3 regions of the Arthrobacter sp. FW306-07-I genome follow, and region 1 is predicted to be linked to each of the others. Evidence: riboswitches for the same ligand, from Rfam matches in the RefSeq annotation. Region 1 holds a riboswitch; each other region holds the start of a gene.

The links. Region 1 has a riboswitch for S-adenosylmethionine ahead of LFT46_RS02500 (cobalamin-independent methionine synthase II family protein). Riboswitches for the same ligand answer to the same signal wherever they lie in the genome.
Region 2: linked by a shared signal. The riboswitch ahead of LFT46_RS12980 (aminotransferase class V-fold PLP-dependent enzyme) and the one ahead of LFT46_RS02500 (cobalamin-independent methionine synthase II family protein) in region 1 are both predicted to bind S-adenosylmethionine.
Region 3: linked by a shared signal. The riboswitch ahead of LFT46_RS06970 (bifunctional o-acetylhomoserine/o-acetylserine sulfhydrylase) and the one ahead of LFT46_RS02500 (cobalamin-independent methionine synthase II family protein) in region 1 are both predicted to bind S-adenosylmethionine.

What each region holds. Positions count from the first base shown of each region.
Region 1 is NZ_CP084550.1:505,799-511,875, reverse strand. Features, by position in the region: gene LFT46_RS02510 (adenylosuccinate synthase) at 1-1,041, opposite strand, end outside; gene LFT46_RS02505 (M14 family zinc carboxypeptidase) at 1,289-2,371, opposite strand; SAM riboswitch class I at 2,588-2,692, shown strand; gene LFT46_RS02500 (cobalamin-independent methionine synthase II family protein) at 2,706-3,914, shown strand; gene LFT46_RS02495 (uracil-DNA glycosylase) at 4,119-4,748, shown strand; gene LFT46_RS02490 (hypothetical protein) at 4,760-4,900, opposite strand; gene LFT46_RS02485 (DUF3151 domain-containing protein) at 5,057-5,479, opposite strand; gene fbaA (class II fructose-bisphosphate aldolase) at 5,480-6,077, opposite strand, start outside.
Region 2 is NZ_CP084550.1:2,802,431-2,808,507, forward strand. Features, by position in the region: gene LFT46_RS12960 (DoxX family protein) at 8-553, shown strand; gene aroA (3-phosphoshikimate 1-carboxyvinyltransferase) at 560-1,948, shown strand; gene rsgA (ribosome small subunit-dependent GTPase A) at 1,932-3,047, shown strand; gene hisN (histidinol-phosphatase) at 3,093-3,905, shown strand; SAM riboswitch class IV at 4,058-4,171, shown strand; gene LFT46_RS12980 (aminotransferase class V-fold PLP-dependent enzyme) at 4,209-5,624, shown strand; gene LFT46_RS12985 (class I SAM-dependent methyltransferase) at 5,728-6,077, shown strand, end outside.
Region 3 is NZ_CP084550.1:1,524,605-1,530,681, forward strand. Features, by position in the region: gene LFT46_RS06965 (S8 family peptidase) at 1-1,199, opposite strand, end outside; SAM riboswitch class IV at 1,503-1,617, shown strand; gene LFT46_RS06970 (bifunctional o-acetylhomoserine/o-acetylserine sulfhydrylase) at 1,662-2,978, shown strand; SAM riboswitch class IV at 3,101-3,216, shown strand; gene metX (homoserine O-acetyltransferase MetX) at 3,229-4,344, shown strand; gene LFT46_RS06980 (MFS transporter) at 4,585-5,967, shown strand; gene LFT46_RS06985 (zinc-dependent alcohol dehydrogenase family protein) at 5,973-6,077, shown strand, end outside.

The DNA of each region.
Region 1 (6,077 bases):
GTCGTAGGCCACGCATACGGGGATCTGTTCGATGCCGGTGAGCACGTCCAGCTTGGTCACGAAGTAATCCGTGAAACCGTTCACGCGCGAGGCGTGGCGGGCCAGAACGGCGTCGTACCAGCCGCAGCGGCGCGGGCGCCCGGTGTTGACGCCGAATTCGCCGCCGGTCTTCTGCAGGTACATGCCCATCTCGTCGAAGAGTTCCGTGGGGAAAGGTCCGGCGCCAACGCGGGTGGTGTAGGCCTTGATGATGCCGATGGAGCGCGAAATCCGGGTGGGCCCGATGCCGGAGCCCACCGACGCGCCGCCGGCCGTGGGGTTGGAGGAGGTCACGAACGGGTAGGTGCCGTGGTCCACGTCCAGGAAGGTGGCCTGGCCGCCCTCCATCAACACCACTTTGCCCTCATCCAGGGCGGAGTTCAGGACCAGGGTGCTGTCGATGACCAGAGGGCGGAGCCGCTCGGCATAGGACAGGAAGTACTCCACGATCTCGTCCACCACCACGCTCCGGCGGTTGTAGACCTTGACCAGGAGCTCGTTCTTCTGGCGCAGCGAACCTTCCACCTTCTGGCGGAGGATGGATTCGTCGAAGACGTCCTGGACGCGGATGCCCAGCCGGGCCACCTTGTCCATGTAGGCGGGGCCGATGCCCCGGCCGGTGGTTCCGATGGCACGCTTGCCGAGGAAGCGTTCGGTCACCTTGTCCAGGACTTGGTGGTACGGGGCCACGAGGTGGGCATTGGCGGAGACGCGCAGTTTGGAGGTGTCTGCACCGCGGGCCTGGAGGCCGTCGATTTCCTGGAAGAGGGCCTCGAGGTTTACTACGCAGCCGTTGCCGATGATGGGAACGGCATTGGGGCTGAGGATGCCTGCCGGCAGCAGCTTGAGTTCGTACTTTTCACCGCCCACGACGACGGTGTGCCCGGCGTTGTTGCCGCCGTTGGGCTTGACGACGTAGTCAACACGGCCGCCGAGCAGGTCGGTGGCCTTGCCTTTTCCTTCGTCGCCCCACTGGGCTCCTACGATCACAATTGCTGGCATGGGATCCTCCCCCATTCGTTCGGGCTGCCGGGTTGCCACGAGGTGGCGGGCCATGCAGCACCGTTCATGAGAATGCCCCGAACATACCGGCCTTCACACAGCCGCAGCACGGCACGGCGAAGGAAGAGTTCCGGGGCTCTTACCACCCAAGTTTAGCCGATGGGGCACTTGGTCCTTTGTTGGCCCCGCCGCGGCCCGTCATGCGGGAAGGGCCGCGGCGGGCCTGGTCAGAACCGCCGCCGCGCTGCTATTCGTCCTCAGCCTCCCCGGCGGGCCGGGACGTCTGCTCGGCGAGGGTGTCCCAGAAGGAAATGTCGGCGTCGGCAATCGAACCGTCAGCAATGGCGGCGGCGGTGGACGTCAGCGTGGTGACCGTCTGCTTGATCAGATAGCCGTTGCTGCGCTGGCCCAGTGCGTAGCCGTCCAGGTAGTGGTCGGACATGCCGCGCATCTCGAAGAGCAAGGTGGCAATGCCGTATTCCACGGAGATGCCGTTGCGGCTGATGGTTTCGGCGCTGCCGCCCTGGTATTTGCCCAGGTGGCCCCAACCGGTGGAGTCGACGTTGTTGAAGACCACGGCGCCCAACTGCTTGGACTTTTCGACGACGGCCGGGTCGGCGTTGGGGGTGGTGGGGTACAGGATGGAGCCGGAAACCAGCTTGCCGTCGCGCTCCGCCCGGGTGCCCTGGTGGTGCAGGTCGATCATGTAGTCGATCCGGTACTTGCGCATCACGTTGTTGTGCAGCGCCTGGGTCTCCGGCTGGATCTTGGCCACGTGGTCGCGGTTCAGGTCCACGCCCTCGGCGTTGTAGCGGGTGAGGTGCCGGTCCCCCTTGGCGAGGTAGTTGTCCAGGGAGAAGTTCACGTCCCCCATGGCGCCGTCCGCGTTGAGCATGGGCACCACCAGGATGTTCGCGCCTTTGAGGATGTCCGCCGACTTGCCGGCGCCCAGGTGCTTGATGAACTCCATGGCGCCCTCGGTGGTGAGCTGTTCGTTGCCGTGCTGCTGGGTCAGGTAAAGGATGGTGGGCTTGGCCGGGTCCGAGATGTACTTGACCAGGTGGATGTCGCGGCCCTTGACGGTCTGGCCGATGACTTCCAGTTCCATGGCGGGCTGGCGGGCGTCCTGGTCCTTCAGGAAGGAAACCATCTGGTCATAAGTGGCCAGCTTTGTTGTGGTGATCTGTCCGTTGCCGTCATAGCTGGGGCCCTCGCCCACTGCATTTGCCAGCGGGGCCGGTCCCGCCACGACGGCGAGCGCCAGAACGCCGGAAAGGGCAAGGTTCCTGAGGTTTGCCAGGGGTTTGTTCACGGTGCATGACCTCTTCATTGAGTGCGGTGGTTCTTTGGGTCGAGTGGGTGGCAGCCGCCATGTCCCTCATTCGGCTGTGACAAGAAGCCAACCAAGCTGGACATAATCTGTCAATATACTGGACGAAACCTGTAAGGATGCAAACAGGAGCGCAGAAGTAAAAGAAGGCCTGCCTGGCGCGACACAAAGTGGACCGGACTTGCCCGCGTGGAGCGTCTCGATTTAAGTGGGAGGGAACCATCCGGAGCGGCCGAGAGACCTGGCTCGATGACGCCGCAGCAACCCCGGTCCGGCAGGATTCCTGCCGGCCGAAGGTGCTACTGCCAGGACCGATGGAAAGGAAGATTCCAGCATGTCACTGAACACCGACCACATCCGCGTCACCCACGCCGGTTCCCTGCCCCGCACCCCGGAACTCATCGCGGCGAACGCCGCCAAGGAAGCCGATGGCATCACCCCGGAATTCCTCCAACTGCTTGAGGCCTCCGTGGTGGACGTGGTGCAGCGCCAGAAGGACCTGGGCATCGACATCCCCAACGACGGCGAATACGGACACGCCATGTCCAGTTCCGTGGATTACGGTGCTTGGTGGAACTACTCCTTCGCACGCCTCGGCGGCTTGGAGCCCACCAATGTGGACCGCTGGGCCGAAGCCGGGGTCCGCCGCTCGTCACCCGGCCATGTGGTCCTGACGTCCTTCCCCGACCGCCGGGATCGGCAGGCGTTCAACGAGGCGTACAACGATCCTTCCTCCGGCATCCTCACCCACCGCAAGAGCGTCGCCCAGCCCAAGATCGCCGGGCCCCTGACCTACACCGGCCAGGATCTGGTGGCATCGGATATCAGGAACTTGAAGACCGGACTGGCCGCCGCAGGCCTCTCAGACGGTTTCGTGGCGTCCCTCTCCCCCGGCTCCTGCGCCAGGGTAGCCAACGAGTACTACAAGTCCGACGAGGAACTCGTCTACGCCTGCGCCGACGCCATGCGGGAGGAATACAAGGCGATCATCGACGCCGGGCTCACCGTGCAGCTCGATGACCCGTCCTTGGCCGAGAGCTGGGACCAGATCAACCCCGAGCCCTCCCTGGAGGACTACCTGAAGTTCATCCAACTGCGCATCGAGGCCACCAACTGGGCCCTCCGGGATCTCCCCCAGGAACAGATCCGGCTGCACGTCTGCTGGGGATCCTGGCATGGCCCGCACACCACGGACATCCCCTTCGCGGACATTATCGGCTCCGTGCTGCAGGTCAACGCCGGGGCGTACTCCTTCGAGGCCGCCAACGTGCGCCATGAACACGAATGGCGGGTCTGGGAGGACACCAAGCTGCCCGAGGGCAAGGTCATCATTCCGGGCGTCGTGTCGCATGCCACCAACGTGGTGGAGCACCCTGACCTGGTGGCGGACCGCATCGTGCGTTTCGCCGACGTGGTGGGCCGGGAGAACGTCATTGCCTCCACCGACTGCGGCCTGGGCGGCCGGGTGCACCCGCAGATCGCCTTCGCCAAGCTGGAAGCGCTGGGCGAGGGCGCCCGTCGGGCCACCAACCGGCTCTGGTAATCCGCTTGCCATCCGGGGCGCCGGCTGTTCCTTCCATCACCGGAAAGGGGCGGCCGGCGTTTCGCTTCCCGGGTCTTGCTAAACTGGGGAAGGCCGGCGAGGTCCGGCCCACCCCAACCAACCGCTGCTGATGCGTTTGCGCTTGCCCGCGCCCTCATCTGCCGGCGGCAGCAACGCCAATCCCCGCAGGAGAACCAGCACTTCATGACAGCCCTGGCCCCCGAAACATTCCACGAACAGCTCATGAGCCGCCGCTACGAACCCAGCGTTGCAGCCGTCAACGAACTCTGCGATTCCCTGCGGGAGACCAAACCAGGAACCGTGGTCCCCTACGTCGACCCCATGCACGACGTTGAGGAATGCCGCATCATCAGCCTCTACTCCAACATCGGCGAGGCGGATCCGTCCGGCTTCATCACCGCCGGCGACCAGGACGCCGCAACCCGGATGCTGGGCATCCAGTGGAAGCTGGGCCTGCGCCCAGAGTTCGTGATGCCTTGGAACGTCCACCCCTGGCACGTTCCCGGCGAAGCCAACGGGAAGTTCACCCCCGACCAGGTCCAGGCCGGCCTCAAGCCCCTGCTGAAGTTCCTGGCCTTGGTCCCCCGCGCATCGGTCATCGTGGCGCACGGCACCGAAGCCAACCGCCTGGCCAACCTGCTGCTGAAGACCGAGGTTCCCCTGCTGTGGCGCCGCGGCCTGAAGACCTACAAGGTCCGCTCGCTGAGCGGCCGCGCGTTCGCCGGTTCCCCTGCACGCCAGGAGGAGTTCCTCGAGGACATGCGGACGGCGTATGCAGACGCCATGGCCCGGACCGGCATCGCGAAGCCCTGAATCGTCGGCGCTCAGCCTGTGGCATCGGAGTCGGTAAACGAAATTCCCGGTGCCGATTCGTCTTCGGCTTCAACCCAGGTGGTGAAGTCGGCGTACGACATCCAGGAGTAGTAGTCACAGAACCTGAGACACGCTTTTTCCTGCTTTCCCACGCTTCGCGCAGCTCCTCCTTTCTTCCTCTAGCCCTTTGATTCTTTTAACCGAAATCAGGGACGGCGCATTCCAGTCCAGGGACGACGGCGGGCGGTCACCTTTTCGCCAAAAGGTGACCGCCCGCCGTCGTCATATATGGGGCCCTCGGTGGGGACTTAGGAGCCTTCGATGGCTGCCTTTGCCCTGGGGTCGGAATCGTTGAGGAACTTCTCGATCCGCTCCGGTTCGTCCGCCTCCCCGATGGCGGCCGACGCCCTGCCCAGGGAGTAGAGCGCGCGCAGGAACCCCCGGTTGGGCTCGTGCTCCCACGGGATGGGTCCGACGCCGCGCCAGCCGTTGCGCCGCAGCGCATCCAGGCCGCGGTGATAGCCCACCCGAGAGTAGGCGTAGGAGTCGATGGTGCGCCCCTCCGCCCATGCTTCCTCGGCCAGGATGGCCCACAGCAGCGAGGACGTGGGGTGCCTTTCTACCAGGTCCAGGGCTTCCTGCCCGGCCTCCAGCTGTCCGTACACCTCGGTTTCGGCGGGCAGGAGCGTGGGCTCCGGCCCCATCAGGTTCCGGCGGAACTCGTCCGACATCTAGAAGGTCTTTCCGGCCGAGCCGAGCTGCTTGGTGGCTTCCACCACGCGGGCTGCGAGGCCGGCTTCGGCGGAGGCGCCCCAGACACGGGGGTCGTAGGTCTTCTTGTTGCCCACTTCGCCGTCAACCTTCAGGACGCCGTCGTAGTTCTTGAACATGTGGTCCGCCACCGGGCGGGTGTAGGCGTACTGGGTGTCGGTGTCGATGTTCATCTTGATCACGCCGTACGAAACAGCGTCCGCGATTTCCTGGTCCGAGGAGCCGGAGCCGCCGTGGAACACCAGGTCAAACGGGTTCTCCTTGCCGATCTTGGCACCAACCTGGGCCTGGATGTCCTTGAGGATCTCCGGGCGCAGCTTGACGCCGCCGGGCTTGTAGACGCCGTGGACGTTGCCGAAGGTGAGGGCGGTGATGTAGCGGCCGTTCTCGCCGGCGCCCAGGGCATCGATCGTAGCCAGGGCGTCCTCAACCGTGGTGTACAGCTTGTCGTTGATGGCGTTCTCCACGCCGTCTTCCTCGCCGCCGACGGTGCCGATTTCAACCTCGAGGATCATCTTGGCAGCCGCGGTGCGGGCCAGCAGGTCACGGGCGATCCGC
Region 2 (6,077 bases), 2.2 Mb from region 1:
GAAATTCATGTCCTTTGTCCGCACGCTCGCCCGGCCCATGCTTGCCTCCAGTTTCGTTCTTGCCGGACTGGATAAGCTCAAGAACTCCGACGACACCGCCCAGCAGCTCTCGCCGCTCCTGCGTAAGGCGGCGGCTTCGCTCCCCTTCCAGGCGAGCGAGAAGACGCTGGCGCGCGTCATCGGCGGAACCCAGGTGGGAGCAGGCGTCCTGTTCGGCCTTGGCAAGTTCTCCAGGCTTTCAGCCGGCCTCCTGACGGTGATTTCGCTGCTTAACACCTTTGTTGAGTGGCGCAGTGCGGATATCAGCAGCAAGGAAGGGCGGGAAAACCGCCGGAACCAGCTGCTCAAGAACCTCTCGCTGAGCGGCGGCGCGCTGCTGGCCTCGGTGGACACAGCGGGCAAGCCGGGCCTGGCCTGGCGTGCCGAACACCTGGCCGCCGATGCCCGCAGGAATGCCTCGCACCTTGCTGCCGACGCGCGCCGGACCACCACCAAGAAGCTGAACAAGGCGGACAAAGCCGTACGCCGCGCCGTACACGCCACGGGAGCATAAGCACGAATGACCGCAACAGCTGCCACCCGGGACGGGTCCGGAACACCTGTCGAGCACTGGGCCGCACCCTTTGCGTCCCGGCCCGTCGATGCCACCGTGACGGTTCCGGGATCAAAGTCCCTGACCAACAGGTACTTGGTCCTGGCCGCCTTGGCGGACGGCCCGTCCCGGCTGCGCGCACCCCTGCACTCCAGGGATTCGGCACTGATGGTCGATGCGCTCCGGCAGCTGGGCGCCACTATCACGGAAGTGCCGGGGGACGGCGACTTTGGCCCTGACCTGGAAGTGGTTCCGCTGCCGGCAGCGGCTGAGGCGTCCCCGACCAGGATCGACTGCGGGCTGGCGGGCACGGTCATGCGGTTCGTTCCACCGCTGGCGGCGCTCCGCAACGGAACCAGCGTCTTCGACGGCGACCCGCACGCCCGGAAGCGCCCCATGGGAACCATCATCGAGGCGCTTAAGGCCCTCGGTGTGGCCGTTGCCTCCGAAGACGGCTCCGCTCCGTCGTCGCTCCCGTTCGTGGTGGAAGGCAAGGGCGCGGTGCGGGGCGGCCATCTGGTGATCGACGCCAGCGCGTCGTCCCAGTTCGTCTCCGCCCTCCTCCTGGTGGGGGCGAGGTTCGACGAGGGCCTGCACCTGGAGCACGTGGGAAAGCCGGTGCCGAGCCTGGACCACATCAACATGACCGTGGCTGTCCTGCGCGGCGCCGGCGTGTCCGTGGACGACTCCGTTCCCAACCACTGGGTGGTGGCACCCGGGCCAATCCGTGCCTTCGACCAGCGGATCGAACAGGACCTTTCCAACGCCGGACCGTTCCTGGCGGCCGCCCTGGCCTCGAAGGGAACAGTTCGGATTCCCAACTGGCCGGCGGATACCCAGCAGGTGGGAGACCTGTGGCGCGAGATTCTCGTGAAAATGGGCGCACACGTCACCCTGTCCGACGGCGTCCTGACTGTCACCGGCGGCCCGGAGATCAAGGGCGGCGACTTCGCGGACACCAGCGAGCTTGCCCCCACCGTCGCAGCCCTGTGCGCGCTGGCCACGGGCCCATCCCGGCTCACCGGGATCGCCCACCTGCGCGGACACGAGACGGACAGGCTCGCTGCATTGGTGGCGGAAATCAACCGGCTCGGCGGGGACGCAGAGGAAACCAGCGACGGCCTGGTGATCCGGCCCGCCGCGCTGCACGCCGGCGTCGTCCGCAGCTACGCGGACCATCGAATGGCCACCGCAGGCGCCATCCTGGGCCTGGCAGTGGAGGGCGTACAGGTGGAGGACATCGCCACCACCGCCAAAACCATGCCCGATTTCCCCCAGCTGTGGACAGGCATGCTGGCCCAGGACGCCGCTGCGGCATCCGGACCGGAGGAGCCCAGCGGTGGCACGGCGCACTGACTCCTGGGACGAGTCCGACGTCCGTATCAGGCCCAACAAGAAGGGCTCCAGGCCCCGCACCAAGGACCGTCCCAGCCACGACGATGCGGTCACCGGACGGATCATCACGGTGGACCGGGGGCGGTACACCGCAGTCGTGGGTGAGGACTCGAACAACGAACGCGTGGTCATTGCGGCACGCGCCCGCGAACTTCGCCGCTCGCCGGTGGTTGCCGGCGACTTCGTCTCGCTCGTGGGGGACGTCTCCGGGGCACCGGACACGCTGGCGCGCCTGGTGAAGATCCAGGACCGCAAAACGCTCCTGCGGCGCAGCGCCGACGACACGGATCCAATCGAACGTGCCGTGGTGGCCAACGCGGACCAGCTGGTGATCGTGGTGGCGGCCGCCAATCCGGAGCCGCGGACCGGATTCATCGACCGTGCCTTGGTGGCTGCGTACGACGCCGGTATCGAGCCGATCCTGCTGGTCACCAAGGCCGACGTCAAGGATCCAGCGGAACTGCTGTCCAACTACACCCACCTGGATTTCCCGGTGATCATCAGCCGAACCGCTGACGCCCAGGCCTCCGGGATCGACGCGCGCTCCGACGACGGCCTCTCGGCCCGGCTGGACAGCACCGCGGTGGCAGCCCTCCGCGCCCACCTGGGCGGCAAGGTCACCGTCATGCTCGGGCACTCAGGCGTGGGCAAGTCCACCATGGTGAACGCGCTTACTGGGGCCGAGCGGGCCACCGGCGGAGTGAACGCCGTGACGGGACGGGGCCGGCACACGTCGTCCTCTGCCCTGGCGCTGCGCCTCGCGGACGCTCCGGCCGGCAGCTGGATCATTGATACTCCGGGCATCCGGTCCTTCGGCCTCGCCCACGTGGACCCCGACCGGATCCTGCGCTCCTTCCCCGACCTCTCCCCCGGCATCGAGAACTGCGAACGGGGCTGCAAGCACACGGCAATTGCAGTGAACTGCGGCCTCGACGACTGGGTGGCGGGCGGACACGCAGGTCCCACCGGTCCCGCCCGGTTGGCGTCGCTGCGGCGGCTGCTCGGCACGGATCCAAGGTTGGAAGCACAGGAAACCAAGGAGCTCGGCAGCGTCAACTGACGCGTTCTCCCCGGCAGAAGCGTGCGCAGACTGTAGTTTGGAACCATGATCCAACCCGCTTCGAGCTACAACGATGACCTGCGCCTGGCACATGTCCTGGCCGACTCCGTGGATGACCAGACCATGAGCCGCTTCAAGGCCCTGGACCTCCACGTCGAGACCAAGCCGGACCTGACGCCGGTCACCGATGCGGACAAGGCCGCCGAAGAAGCCATCCGCGGCCAGCTCTCGCGTTCCCGCCCCCGGGACGCGGTCCTGGGCGAGGAGTTCGGCAGCACGGGACACGGGTCGCGGCGCTGGATCATCGACCCCATTGACGGGACCAAGAACTTCGTCCGCGGCGTTCCGGTCTGGGCTACCCTTATCGCCCTCGTCGACGAGGGCGAGCCGGTGGTGGGCGTGGTCAGCGCCCCGGCCCTGGGCAAGCGCTGGTGGGCGGCGAAGGGTATGGGCGCATACATGGGCAGGTCCCTGGCAGCTGCCACCCGGCTCCGCGTCTCCAACGTCTCGACACTATCGGACGCCTCCCTCTCTTACTCCAGCCTCACGGGCTGGAAGGAACGGGGAAACCTTGACGAGTTCCTGGGCCTCACCGAGGACGTGTGGCGGACCCGTGCCTTTGGCGATTTCTGGTCGTACTGCATGGTGGCGGAGGGCTCCGTGGACATCGCCTGCGAACCGGAACTGAACCTCTACGACATGGCCGCCCTTGTGCCGATCGTCGTGGAGGCCGGCGGCCGTTTCACGTCGCTGGAAGGCGAGGACGGCCCCTTCGGCGGGAACGCGCTGGCCACCAACTCGATCCTGCACTCAGAGGTATTGCACCGCCTGAACCCTTATTTGGACGATTTGCTGTAACGGTTGGCTTTTCCCCGAAAAAACGAATAAAGCAGCGGCGGACACCTCCCGATGGGGGTGTCCGCCGCCGTTTATTCGAAATCGCGTAACAAACCGCTTAACAATCGCTGCGGGTTCAGTCCTGTCAGCCGCATGTCCTACGCTTTTATCCAGGTCACGAGTGCCAGCGCTAAACCCCGGTTTGCTGGCCGGCAACCCTCCATTCGCGGTGGGGTGCCCCGGGTGACGACCAGGCCGGTCCGGAGCGGATGCGGCAAGCGCGGATTCCACTATGCCGGAGTCCTGTATTCAAGTGAGGTCTCTGTGACAACTGCCACCGTCTCCCCCCAGCCCGTCAGCACCGAAGCGGCAGTTGCTGAACGGCATGCCGTTGCCGGCCGGCCCCTCGCGGCAGTCACCGGAGCCGAGATCCAGGCGCCGCTGATCACCGGCGGCCACGTGCGGTACGCAAACCTGGATTACGGCGCCTCGGCCCCTGCACTCTCCGTGGTGTCCGCCTACCTGAACGAAATCCTGCCCTACTACGCCAGCGTCCACCGGGGGGCAGGATACGCCTCCCAGATCAGCACCTCTGTCTACGAGAACGCGCGCACCATCGTCCGCGATTTCGTCGGCGGCCGCCCGGACGACTCGGTCATTTTCACCCGCAACACCACCGACTCGCTGAACCTCCTGGCAGGTTGCCTCCCGGTCACCCATGGCCGCCCTGACGGCGATGTCCTCTACCTGGACATCGAACACCACGCGAACCTGCTGCCGTGGCAGGGCGTGCCGCACCGCAGCATCGTGGCCGCGGAGACGATCACCGGCACCCTCGACGCCGTCCGCGCGGAGCTGGAGCAGGGCGGGGTCAGCCTGCTGGCCGTCACCGGCGCTTCAAACGTCACCGGCGAGATCCTTCCCATCCGCGCCCTGGCCGCGCTGGCCCACCAGCACGGCGCACGGATCGTGGTGGATGCGGCCCAGCTGGCACCGCACCGCCGGGTGGACATCAGCACGGATGACATCGACTACCTCGCGTTTTCCGGCCACAAGCTTTACGCACCGTTCGGCGCCGGCGTCCTGGTGGGACGGCCTGACTGGCTGGACGCGGGCGTCCCGCACCTTGCCGGCGGCGGCGCGGTCAAGGAAGCAAGGCTCGACGGCGTCAGCTGGGCCAGCGGCCCGGCCCGCCATGAGGGGGGCTCGCCGAACGTCCTCGGAGCCGCCACGCTGGCCCGCGCCACCCAGGTCATTGCTGAGCTCGACCAGGACCGGTGGCACGCCCACGAAGCCGCGATCCGCTCCTTCCTGGTGGAGGGCCTGCAGGACATCGACGGCGTTACCGTGCACCAGATCTTCAAGGACAGCAACCCGGAAACGGACACCATCGGCGTGGTTAACTTCTCCGTGGAGGGCTACGACGCGGGGCTGGTGGCCGCCTATCTCGCCGCCGAGCACGGCGTGGGCCTGCGCGATGGACGCTTCTGCGCCCATCCCCTGCTGAAGCGCCTTGGCCTGCCGTCCGGTTCGCTCCGCGCAAGTTTTGGCATCGGCTCACGGCTGGAGGATGCCGAACGCCTCCTCGCCGGTATCCGTGCGCTGCGCAGCAACGGGCTGGGGTGGGACTACGTGGTGGACGCTGGGCGCTGGGTCCCCGCCAACGACTTCCGCACCTACCCGCACTGGGCGCCCAACACGCCGGGAACGGCCGGCGCGGCCCCCTGCATCGACGACTGAGCAGCTACAGCAAAGAGGGTGCCCCTTGGGGCACCAGCCGGTGACCGTCCGTGCGGTACATTCGAGAGACGTCCACATCGGCAGCACACGAAGGAGGCCACGCTTGGTTCGGGGTGGCCCCAGGCTCGATCACGGGCGGCGCCGGGAGCTTGGCCAGAGCTTCCAGGACGGCGGCGGGCACTACCACCGCGTCCGCCCCGGATATCCGGAAGACTCGGTCCGCTGGCTGGTGCCCACCAGCGCCCATGAGGCACTGGACGTCGGCGCGGGTACCGGAAAGTTCACCTCCTTGCTGCTGGACCTGGGCCTGGACGTCACCGCCGTCGACCCCTCCGCGGACATGCTCGCCCAGCTGAAGACCCACTGCCCGGGCGCCGCAGCTGTGGTGGGCTCCGCCGAGGTGACCGGCCTTCCCACCGCCAGCTTCGACGTCGTAACCGTTGCCCAGGCGTG
Region 3 (6,077 bases), 1.0 Mb from region 1:
GCGACTGGCCCGCTGGTGCCTCCGGTGCCGTTGCGCGTATCAAGCTGCCGGAACGGTGCCTGGGAGGAAAACGAGCCAGGGTTCGACGGATTGCTGGTTCCTGCCGGTGACGCAACTTGCAGCAATCGGTTTAGGGTTCCCGGGCTGGCGTTGGAGATCTTGCCGCTGGCTGAGGAAGAATTCAGTGCGTCTCCTATCTGGGCAGGGGAGAGCAGCGGGTTCTGCGAGAGCATGAGGGCAGCAGCGCCTGCCACATGGGGAGTGGCCATTGAGGTCCCGCTTAGAGATGCGGTGGCGGCCGGGGAGGTGTACCAATCGGATGTGATGCCAACGCCGGGGGCGTAAAGATCCACGCAACTGCCGAAGTTTGAGAAGCTGGCCTGGTGGTCCGTGGAATCGCTGGCAGCGACCGTGATTGCCGCCGGAATCCTGGCGGGGGAAGCCGTGCATGCATCGGTGGCACTGTTACCTGCAGCAACAACCGCGGAAATACCGTCGGCGATTACCGCCTCCACGGCAGCGTCCAAGGTGCTGCTCGTGGGGCCGCCAATGCTGAGGTTCACCACAGCCGGAGTCCCGGCACGGTGGTCCCCTGCAATCCAATCGAGTCCTGCAATAACGTCCGAGTAGAGGCCTGTGCCGTCACAGGCCAGTGCCCGCACCGGGATCAAAGTCGCGAGTTTTGCCACGCCATAGGTTGAACCGCCGATAGTGCCGGCGACATGGGTGCCATGTCCGTTGCAGTCGCTGGACCCGAGGCCGTCGGACTTCGCCGTCCAACCTGCCGCAACCCGGCCGCCGAAGTCGACGTGGGATGCGAGGATCCCAGTGTCGAGTACATAGACGCTCACGCCTTGCCCGGTGCCGGAGGGCGTGTACGTGCTGGATAGGGGCAGCGATTGTTGATCTATCCGGTCCAGTCCCCATGGCGCCTGCTCCTGGGTTGTGCTGTAGACCGTGACGGGTTGGTCCGGCTCAACGGCAACGGCTTTGCCGGACCGCATCAGGGCTGAGGCTTGCGCCGGGGTGGCTTTTATCGCAGCTCCCTTGATCGCATTCTCGAACATACGGCTAACGCCAATACCTTGGCCGCGCAGTGCACTGCTCTCTTGCCTGACGTCCGCTGCCGCGGGGAACCGGACAATGTAATCACCCTTGTCAGCCCCCGCGGCGCTGGCGATGGGAGCAGGGAGAAGCACCGCTCCCAGCATTGAACAGACCAATGCAATGTATAGAGCAGTGGCACGTGCGGCAGGGCGCAGAATCGGAGGCAACGGAACGTCCGTCCTTTTTTGACTGTGAGAAACGAGGGGGTTTTCCCCGTTCAAATCTATCGGGGACGGGAACCCGATCTTCCGAAGCTCGGGCGATCCTTCGCATTCCCTGTGCGAATCTTCGCAAACCTACGCTGCAGTCCTGGCGGTGTGTTTCCACGTCCAGGCTTTTGTCACGACCCGTCATACTCATGGCGTTGGGCGCCCCCGCTTCCTAGACTTGGCGAAGGTCATGAGTGCCAGCGCCAAGCCCCGGCTCGCTGGCCGGCAACCCTCCATCCGCGGTGGGGTGCCCCGGGTGAGGACCTGGCTGTCCGGCACGAGCCGACAGCAAGCGCGGCCCGCACTGCCCCTGAGCATGCCGGGCCCATGTCAAAGGAGATTTGGATGTCCAACGCTTGGTCCTTCGAAACCCGCCAGATCCACGCCGGCCAGGAAGTGGACAGTGCAACGGGAGCCCGTGCCCTGCCCATCTACCAAACCACGTCCTTTGTTTTCCCAACGGCCGAGAGCGCAGCCAACCGCTTTGCACTCTCCGAACTGGCGCCCATCTACACCCGCATCGGCAACCCGACGCAGGACGCCGTCGAACAGCGGATTGCCAGCCTTGAAGGCGGCCTGGCCGCGCTGCTGCTGAGTTCCGGCCAGGCCGCCGAAACGTTCGCGGTCCTGAACATTGCGGAGGCCGGCGACCACATCGTAGCCAGCCCCAGCCTCTACGGCGGCACCTACAACCTTTTCGCCCACACCCTGAAAAAATTCGGCATCTCCGTCACGTTCGTGGACGACCCCGACAACCTGGACCAGTGGCGCAACGCCGTCCGGCCCAACACCAAGCTTTTCTTCGGTGAAGTGGTCTCCAACCCGCGCCAGGACGTCCTGGACATCGAGGGCATCTCCGAAGTCGCCCACCAGGCCGGCGTGCCCCTCATCGTGGACAACACCCTCTCGACGCCGTACCTGATCCGGCCGCTGGAGTGGGGAGCGGACATCGTGATCCACTCGGCCACCAAGTACCTGGGCGGCCACGGCACAGCCATCGCCGGCGTGATCGTCGATTCCGGCAAGTTCGATTTCAGCAAGGACCCGGAACGGTTCCCCGGCTTCAACACCCCGGATCCCACGTACAACGGATTGGTCTACGCCCGCGACCTGGGAGCCGATGGAGCGCTCGGTGCCAATCTCTCCTACATCCTCAAGGCGCGGGTCCAGCTCCTGCGGGACCTGGGCTCGGCGGTTTCGCCGTTCAACGCCTTCCTGATTTCCCAGGGCCTGGAGACATTGAGCCTGCGGGTGGAGCGCCATGTTGCAAACGCGGCGGAGGTTGCGCGGTGGCTTGAAGCAAGGGACGACGTCGAATCGGTCGCCTACGCCGGGCTGCCGTCCAGCCCCTGGTACGAGCGTGGCCGCAAGTATGGGCCCAAGGGGACGGGCGCCGTCGTCGCCTTCAACCTGGCCGGCGGAGCGGAGGCGGGCAAACGCTTCGTCGACGCTTTGGAATTGCACTCCCATGTGGCCAACATCGGCGACGTGCGCTCCCTGGTCATCCACCCGGCGTCGACCACCCACAGCCAGCTCTCGCCGGAGCAGCAGGTGGTGGCCGGGGTGCACCCGGGACTTGTCAGGCTTTCCGTGGGCCTGGAACACATCGACGACATCCTCGCCGACCTTGAAGCAGGCTTCAGGGCTGCGAAGGACGCCTAGAAGCCTAAAGTACGACGCCGGGGCGCCACTTAGGCGGCAGGGCAGGGCAGGCAGCAAGTCGGGAAGTCACAACCAGTCACACTCTTGGCTTGGACCGGGTGGTGTTTCGTACACTCGATCCAGGTCATGAGTGCCAGCGACAGCCCCGGCTTGCTGGCCGGCAACCCTCCTTCCGCGGTGGGGTGCCCCGGGTGAGGACCTGGCCTGCCGGTCAATTGACGGCGGGCAAGCGCGTAGAAGAGGTCTTGCCATGACGGTTTCCGTCGCCCCAACCACCATCCCCGAACACGGAATCGTCCGCTACGCCTCCATTGGGGAACTGGAGCTCGAGGCCGGGGGATACCTGCCCGACGTTACGCTGGCCTACGAAACCTGGGGCACCCTCAACGCAGACGCCAGCAACGCCATCCTGATCGAGCACGCGCTCACGGGCAGCACTCACGTAACCCGCGGAGACACCGACGAGGAAGGCTGGTGGGAGCAGCTGGCCGGGCCCGGTGCCCCCGTGGACACGGACCGTTTCTTCGTGGTGTCCATCAACATTGTGGGCGGCTGCTACGGCTCCACCGGCCCCTCATCGCCCGCCCCCGACGGATCGCCCTGGGGTTCCCGCTTCCCCCTGGTCACGCTGCGGGACAGCACCGTGGCGGAGGCCCGGCTGGCGGACCAGTTGGGGATCAAGAGCTGGTTCGCGGTTCTTGGCGGCTCCATGGGCGGCGCCCGGGCGCTGGAATGGGCAGTGACCTACCCGGAAAGGGTGCAGCGCTGTGCCGTCATCGCCGTGGGGGCTGCGAGCACGGCAGAACAAATCGCCTTTGCCCAGGCCCAGACCCTGGCCATTCGGCAGGATCCAAACTTCAACGGCGGCGACTACTACGGCGGTCCCTGTCCTGAAGAGGGCCTGGCCCTTGCCCGGCGCATCGCCCACATCACCTACCGGTCCGCCGCCGAACTGGAAGGCCGCTTCGGCCGGGCGGCCCAGGCATCCGAGTCGCCCCTTCAGGGGGAAGTACTGGCAGCCCGTGGCCGCTACCAGGTGGAAAGCTACCTGGACCACCAGGGCAACAAGCTCGTGAAGCGCTTTGACGCCAACAGCTACATCGCCCTGACCGAAGCGTTGATGAGCCACGACGTCTGCCGCGGACGGGGAACCCTGGCCGAAACCCTGGCCGGTGCTACTGCACGCTTCTTCGTGGCCGCCGTCGACTCCGACCGACTCTACTTCCCGTCCCAGTCCCGGGAACTGGCGCAGGCGCTGCCCGGCGAGGTGGACGTCCACGTCATCCAGGCACCCATCGGCCACGACGGGTTCCTCACCGAGATAGGCCAACTGGGGGCGCAGCTGCGGGGCAGCTTCCTGGTCTAGGCACTCCTGGACCAGGCAGTTTTGGTCCACACGTTCCTGGTCAAAGCCTCCGAGGTTCAGCCAGCTCCAAGGAAACCTCCAGCAGTGTGCATTCCTGCAGATGCCTTCTGCACTAATGGTCGTTGAGGTTGCACCGGCAAGCAGACCATACTCATCGAAGCCGGTTTTCGTGGTGTACATCACATCCGGCTGCCATCGACTGTCCCCGTGGTGTCGACGACGACGCCGAAGGAGTTCGCATTGAGTACGGAACGCTCCGCCGCAAGGCGCACCGAGGAAACCGACGTCAAGGCATCAGGCCTGAAGAAAGTGGTGACGGCCTCCATGGCCGGCACCGTCGTGGAGTGGTACGAGTTCTTCCTCTACGCATCCGCAGCCACCCTGGTGTTCGGGAAAGCCTTCTTCCCCAACGCCGGGACAGAACTGGATGGCATCATCGCCGCCTTCCTCACCTACGCCGTCGGTTTCGTGGCCCGTCCCATCGGCGGCATCGTGTTCGGCCACTTCGGCGATAAGTTCGGCCGCAAGCAACTGCTGCAGCTCAGCATCATCCTGGTGGGCGTCTCCACCTTCCTCATGGGCTGCCTGCCCACGTTCGGGCAGATCGGCTACTGGGCTCCCGCGCTGCTGGTCATCCTCCGGTTTGCCCAAGGATTCGCCGTCGGCGGGGAATGGGGCGGCGCCGTCCTCCTCGTGGCGGAACACAGCCCCAGTAAGTCCCGCGGGTTCTGGGCCAGCTGGCCGCAGTCCGCGGTGCCCCTGGGCAACCTCCTCGCCACGGCCGTGCTGTTCATCCTGTCCTCCACCCTGACCCAGGAAGCCTTCCTCGGGTGGGGCTGGCGTGTTGCCTTCTGGCTGTCCGCGGTGATCGTGCTGATCGGCTACTACATCCGGACCAAGGTCAACGACGCCCCCATCTTCCTTGAAGCGCGTAAGGAAGTGGACGCCGGCCACAAGGGCTACGGCGTGGCCGAGGTCTTCCGCCGCTACCCGCGCGGCGTCTTCACCGCCATGGGCCTGCGCTTTGCGGAGAACATCCTGTACTACCTGGTGGTGACGTTCTCCATCACCTACCTGAAGACCGTGGTCCAGGCCGACACCACGCGCATCCTCCTGCTGCTGCTCCTGGCCCACGCCCTGCACTTTGCCGTGGTGCCCATGGTCGGCAAGCTCTCGGACCGGTTCGGCCGCAAGCCCGTCTACATGGCCGGCGCCATTATGGGCGCCACCTGGGGCTTCTTCGCGTTCCCCATGATGGACACGAAGAACGACTTCATTATCCTGGCGGCCATCATGATCGGCCTGGTGTTCCACGCCTTCATGTACGCTGGGCAGCCTGCCATCATGGCGGAGATGTTCCCCACCCGGATGCGTTACTCGGGCGTCTCCCTGGGCTACCAGGTGACGTCGATCGTGGCCGGCTCCCTGGCCCCGATCATCGCCGCCTCGCTTTTGGGCACCTACAAGTCCTCGGTCCCCGTGGCCGTCTACCTGCTCATCGCCTGCGCCATTACCGCCGTCGCGGTCTTCTTCCTGAAGGAAACCCGCGGCGTCTCGCTGCATGACGTGGACGCAGCCGACGCCAAGGGCACGGCCGACCTGCTGGCCGCCAGCAAGAAGTAGGGCCCATGAAAGCCGCCGTCCTGTACGCCACCGTCCCCGCCACTGGAAACGCCTCTGGTAAAAGCAGCTTCGCCGACGCCCGGCCACTGGTCGTGGAGGAACTCGAGCAG